One region of the Bradyrhizobium sp. USDA 4449 genome, then DNA from elsewhere that is predicted to be linked to it. Evidence: riboswitches for the same ligand, from Rfam matches in the RefSeq annotation. Region 1 holds a riboswitch; the other holds the start of a gene.
The links. A riboswitch is a leader RNA that binds a small molecule or an ion and turns the genes downstream of it on or off. The one in region 1 is predicted to bind glycine.

Region 1 (3,206 bases):
CTGAGCGCACAGCAGTTGGTGTCGCTCCGCAGCAGTTGGGGCTTCGACGAGGACTTGAGCTTGGGGATGCATCGATGCATCTCGGCGTCTCGGGAGGAGGTGTCGTTGGATCGGGTTGGTTTTACGCTCGGGTGAGCTGCGCGGAACGGCTTTGGTACCCTGAATTCGCTCCGCACAAAGCTGCGTCCCGTCCTTAAATGCCACGGCACTTCGCGGTGTGTACTGCGTGCGCCCTGCTAAGAAACGACGTCTTTCATGCGGCCCCATCTGGTCGGCGTCAATTCGGGAGCGGTCGCAACAACTGCGTCATAGGAAGGCTTTCGGAAGCAACGTGCCAAGTGGTCACAGGGCTTACCTAGACAATAAATTGCGGGAACCGAGTTGCCCGGCACTGAGGGGCGCATCACCTTTCGAAGGCGACTGCAAATTCGCTTCGGCTCTGTCACAACCGACGTGCTCCCGCCCCGATATCGGCGGGAGTATGGACTAGGATCCACTGAACAGGATCAGGGCAGCGATGCGCTCAGCCGAGTGTTGCTGCGGTCTGTCATAATGACATCAGCGATCATTTCAGCTGTAACAGCGGATAATGTCCAGCCGAGATGGCCATGGCCAGTATTGTAGAAAACATTCGGGCGTTTGCCTCGGCCAACCCTCGGCATCATGCTAGGTGTCATAGGACGCAAGCCCGCCCATGGCACCACCTGCGCGGTGGACACATCCGGAAACGATCGCTCTACCCATCCTATCAGGGGCTTAATTCGATCCCAGCGGATATCGCGGTTTTCGCCATTAAACTCGGCGGTCCCCGCGACCCGGAAGCGATCTTCTCCTAACCGGCTGGTCACGATCTTGGTGGCCTCGTCCAGCAGGCTGACACGAGGCGCGGCCTTTTGGCTCGTCTCGTCTCCCAGCTCTACCGTGATCGAGTACCCCTTCACGGGATAAATGTTGATGTTGTCCCCCAGCATTGAAGCAATGCGGCGGCTGCCGACCCCTGCGCAAACCACTACGCGTTCGGCATTGAGTTCTTCCTTCGACGAACCTGGTTTCCAGTGTACGACCACACCGTCTCGGTCGGACCGCATGCCGCAGATCTCCGCATCAAAGACGAAGCGTACGCCCCCTCGCTCGCAAGCCGCAGCGAGGCCGCGCGTAAACTTGTGAATGTCGCCGGTTGAGTCAGACGGGGTAAAGAAGCCGCCATAATACTGATCGCGCAGAGCTGGCTCTATTGCAAGCATTTCAGAGGGCGTCACGGGACGGCGATCCAATCCGCCCTTGAGCAGCAACTGATTCACGCGAGAGGCCGCATCGAACTCGAGCTTGCTCGAATAAACGTGCAAAATTCCTCGCCGCTCCAAGTCGAAATCGATGCTCTCCCGATCGGCTAGCTCAAAAAGATGCTCGCGAGCGGCTATCGCTAGCTTCGTCGTTTCGATCGTATTTTGGCGATAGTTTCGAATCTGGCTTACGAACTCTGCCAGCCAAGTATATTTGTGAAAACTGGGCCTTGGGTTCAGCAACAATGGTGCGTCTTTGCGCAGCATCCACCTCAAGCCTCTTACGATCGTTGCGACGTTATTCCAGACCTCGGCATTGCTTGCCGATAATTGGCCCCCGTTCGCAAACGAAGTGTCCATCGCCGGATAGCGCTGGCGATCCAAGACTGTAACCGAATAGCCGCGGCGGGCCAGGGCATAGGCAGTTGTAACTCCGGTGATACCGGATCCAATAATGACGACCGTGCTCATCGTGTGCTCCAGGACAGGGTTGAACGAACGGTGAAATGGCTTTCGCCCTCCCTCCGTCCCCAAATCTGTCCGTGCACCTGAGAGCTTTATCCGCAATCCACGTGGATCGCGGTCCCCTTCGGTGGGTGCTGACTGGCACCTCTCTCCAGATCGTCCTCGGTGTGCGGTCCTGGGCCTGAGAGTTTCCTTGGGGGGTTGCTCCGTCGGCGGTGATAGGCCTTTGCAGGCTTATCGCGCTCTCCCGCACACCATCATCAGACATGATAACACTCTCAGACGTACTCACGACCTGTCAAGCCGCGATGAGTCGTCGGACCAAAAAATCGGCGGCGTAAGCGACGGCTTGATGTTTTGCCCTAGCTCCCCCACCCAGATTAGCAGGTGGTTTCTTGCCGAGTACTATGCTGATCTCGCTTTTGATCATTGCATTGCTCGATGCCCAGTGGTTTCCGGCGAGCTATCCCCGGCTAGCGCAGAAATTCTGCGAGATCATCTAAAGAACGCACAATGTTGGCGCGGCGACGCTCTAATAAGTATGCGGTGGGTGTATGAACCTAGAAAGCTGTCGCTGGCATGCATCTCTTTCGAAGTCGAGCCAAAATGGAGGCTTGCACGCCTGACGCGGTTGCCCTGCTCGATGAGCGGCTCTTCAAACCGCTTGCGTCGACGTCTCTGGCCCATGACGGCAAGATTCGCCCGTGTTCGTCGCGCGGGCAGGTTAAGTTCGCTGCTGGTCCGGCGATCCGCTGCCGCCACTATCAATCCGCGCGAGTCCAGGTCGCTGCTTCACCAGGCAGGCCAGCGGACAAGGGGACTCAGAGCGCGAGCAGCGCCGTTGTGGCTCTGTCCCAGTTGATCGCCTCCCGCGCGCCCGCTCTCGCCGTGCAAGCTCGGATTTTGGTTCAAAGAGCATGGTGGTTTCCGAGAAGTCCGAAAAGACGACCGCGCCAAGTTGAAGATAGACCTCTCACGCTCTCGATCTGCTTTGAACTCGGCGGAGGACCTCGATGAGGCACGCCGTCTTTGTCTTCTGCGTCAATCAAGAAAAGGACCCGGTCGCTGGGCACGTTCTCGACGCTCTCAAAACCGCATGCGCTCCTGTTACAACGAGTTTCGAACTCGATGGGCACTCGGTGCTCGAAGTTGCTGGCTTGCATGACGCCAGGATTTCGATCGTGGCCACGAACGAGGTCGTAAGTAACGACTATGCGCGCTACGCGCCAATGTTTAATGATCGCTTCGGTGATGCCAACGTTATTGGCATCGTGAACTGGCACGAGGGCGCTAATGCGCCAAACGCGATCTTCTCGGTTCAAACGACGGGCGATCTGGGCACCGGGACCTTCAGCGCGGTCGATCCCCGGATTACCCGGGGGCTTCTTCTAGCGATCGAAGCCGAGCGGCTCACTTCCGGTCTTGACTCTTATCGCACTTACCTGGAAGCGACTCATT
Region 2 (3,206 bases), 3.4 Mb from region 1:
CCCAGCAGCTGCGCATGGCGCATGGCGCGGCGCATGATCCGGCGCAGCACATAGCCGCGGCCCTCGTTCGAGGGCAGCACGCCATCCGCGACCAGGAAGGCCGACGAGCGCAGATGGTCGGCGATGACGCGGAACGAGGCGACGGTCTGCTCGTTCGGCCCGCTGCCGAGCGCGGACGCGGCCGCATCGATCAAATGACGGAACAGATCGGTCTCGAACACGCTGTCGACGCCCTGCATGATGCAGGCCATACGCTCGAGGCCCATACCGGTGTCGATCGAGGGACGCGGCAGATCCACGCGCTCCTCCTTCGTCACCTGTTCGTATTGCATGAACACGAGATTCCAGAATTCGAGGAAGCGGTCGCCGTCCTCCTCAGGCGAACCCGGAGGGCCGCCCCAGATGTGGTCGCCGCGGTCGATGAAGATCTCCGAGCACGGACCGCAGGGGCCGGTGTCGCCCATCGCCCAGAAATTGTCCGAGGTCGGGATGCGGATGATGCGGTCGTCGGAAAAGCCGGCGATCTTCTTCCACAGCCCGTGCGCCTCGTCGTCGGTGTGGTAGACGGTGACGAGCAGCTTGTCCTTGTCGAGCCCGAAATCCTTCGTGATCAGCTTCCAGGCCAGCTCGATCGCGCGCTCCTTGAAATAGTCGCCGAAGGAGAAATTGCCGAGCATCTCGAAGAAGGTGAGATGGCGCGCGGTGTAGCCGACATTGTCGAGGTCGTTGTGCTTGCCCCCGGCGCGCACGCATTTCTGCGACGTGGTGGCGCGCTGATAGGGCCGCTTCTCGACGCCGGTGAAGACGTTCTTGAACTGCACCATGCCGGCATTGGTGAACATCAACGTCGGATCGTTGCGCGGCACCAATGGCGAGGACGACACGATCTCGTGCCCGTTCTCGGCAAAGAAGTTCAGAAAGGTCGACCTGATCTCGTTGACGCCGCTCATGTTCATCCAATCGGGTGTGCTTGGACCCGCTTATCCCTGATCCAAACCTGGCGATTTGGGCGGATATCTGCGGGCCAAAGCGCTTTTAGACAAGGCCAGCTTCCCTGTCCAGAAACTGTGCAAAGAGATCAGTGGGTTGCCGCAGGCGCGTAATCCCCTTTGGAAAGCCGCAAAGCGCGCGTTGACAGGCTTGGCCGGCCTGTGGTCTGTACCCATTTGTATCGTACGGCCACGTCGGGAGAGACCGGCTTCACTGCCGGCGCCGAAGGAGCAACCGCCCCGGAAACTCTCAGGCAAAAGGACCGCGTGGCTTTGACGACATCTGGAAAGAGGCGCTGGCGGGCTTAAGGCCTGGATAGCGTCCGCCGACGGGATAATACTCTCAGGCACAGCGACAGATGGGGCTTCGACCGGTGTCCCAGGGGAATCGTCCCCGGGGAACCGCCGAGGGCCCCCGTGATGCTTGCGTCGGACGACAAGAACTCCCTGAAACGTACACCCCTTTACGACCTGCACGTGTCGCTCGGCGGCAAGATGGTGCCGTTCGCGGGCTACGACATGCCCGTGCAGTACCCGGCGGGCGTGCTGAAGGAGCACCTTCAGACCCGCTCGTCCGCGGGCCTGTTCGACGTCTCCCATATGGGGCAGATCGCGCTTCGGCCGAAATCCGGCAGGATCGAGGACGCCGCTCGCGCGCTGGAGCGGCTGGTGCCGCAGGACATCGTGGCGATCGCGCCGGGACGGCAGCGCTACGCCCAGTTCACCAATGACGACGGCGGCATTCTCGACGATCTGATGGTCGCGAATTTCGGCGATCACCTGTTCCTGGTGGTCAATGCTGCCTGCAAGGCCGAGAACGAGGCGCATCTGCGCGCGAACCTGTCGGAGACCTGCATCATCGATTCGCTTGCCGACCGCGCGCTGATCGCGTTGCAAGGCCCGAAAGCCGAGTCAGCGCTGGCGAGATTATGTGCAGCAGCGCCCACCATGAACTTCATGGATGCCGGCCCGCATGAGGTTGCCGGCCTCGGCTGTTTCGTCTCGCGCTCGGGCTATACCGGCGAGGACGGGTTCGAGATTTCGGTGCCCGCGGCCGACGCCGAACGTCTCGCCAAGACGCTGCTCGAAAACCCCGACGTGATGCCGATCGGCTTGGGTGCCCGCGACAGCCTGCGGCTGGAAGCCGGGCTCTGCCTCTACGGCCACGATATCGACACCGAAACCACGCCGGTCGAAGCCGCGCTGGAATGGTCGGTACAGAAAAGCCGCCGCACCGGTGGCGCCCGCGCCGGCGGGTTTCCCGGCGCTGAAAAGATTCTCGCGCATTTCAATCACGGCGCATCCCGCCGCCGTGTCGGCCTGCGTGCCGAAGGCCGCGCACCGGTGCGCGAGGGCGCGCTGCTGTTTGCCGGGAACGAAGGCGGCCAGGCCATTGGAAGGGTCACCTCGGGCGGCTTCGGCCCGAGCCTGAATGCGCCCGTGGCGATGGGCTACGCGCCCACCGCTTTGAGCGCGCTCGACACGAAACTCTTTGCGGAAGTGCGTGGGCAGCGTCTGCCGCTCATCGTCGCCGCCATGCCCTTCGTGAAAAACACCTACAAACGCTGAGGACAAGACAATGACCACGACGCTGTACACTTCCGACCATGAATGGCTCGCGATCGACGGCGATGTCGCAACCGTCGGGATCACCGATTACGCGCAGTCCCAGCTCGGCGACGTCGTGTTCGTCGAATTGCCCAAGGTCGGCCGCACCCTGAAGAAGGCCGAAGCCGCCGCCGTGGTGGAATCGGTGAAAGCCGCCTCCGACGTCTACGCGCCCATCTCCGGCGAGGTGCTCGAGACCAACGAGGCGCTCGCCGCCGAGCCCGCGCTGGTGAACTCGGACGCGCAAGCCGCGGCCTGGTTCTTCAAGATTAAAATCGCCGACAAGAGCGAGCTTGGCGGGCTCATGGATGAAGCCGCCTACAAGGCCCACACGGCGTGAGGATATGAGTCGAACCGTCTCAACATACTCACTGTCATCGTCCGCGAAGGCGGACGATCCGGTACGCCGCGGCCCATCGGCTCTGGCCGAAGCGCCTGCGCTTACTGGATGCCCCGCCTTCGCGGGGCATGACAGCAACTCCTGAAACGAGGACCCATGATGACCGCGCACCGCAAATCCAACGGCGAGACCACCCCTTTCGTTCGCCGCCACATCGGCCCGTCGGCGCGCGATGTCACCGCAATGCTCGAGACTGTCGGCACGAAAAG

Region 2: linked by a shared signal. The riboswitch ahead of gcvT (glycine cleavage system aminomethyltransferase GcvT) and the one ahead of ACVIIW_RS16080 (D-amino acid dehydrogenase) in region 1 are both predicted to bind glycine.

Annotation. Positions count from the first base shown of each region.
Region 1 covers NZ_JBSRYD010000001.1:3,416,953-3,420,158, forward strand. The annotation lists gene ACVIIW_RS16080 (D-amino acid dehydrogenase) at 507-1,754, opposite strand; glycine riboswitch at 1,818-1,905, opposite strand; glycine riboswitch at 1,909-2,008, opposite strand; gene ACVIIW_RS16085 (D-aminoacyl-tRNA deacylase) at 2,762-3,206, shown strand, end outside.
Region 2 covers NZ_JBSRYD010000001.1:6,859,022-6,862,227, forward strand. The annotation lists gene alaS (alanine--tRNA ligase) at 1-950, opposite strand, end outside; glycine riboswitch at 1,176-1,264, shown strand; gene gcvT (glycine cleavage system aminomethyltransferase GcvT) at 1,410-2,558, shown strand; gene gcvH (glycine cleavage system protein GcvH) at 2,569-2,937, shown strand; gene gcvP (aminomethyl-transferring glycine dehydrogenase) at 3,097-3,206, shown strand, end outside.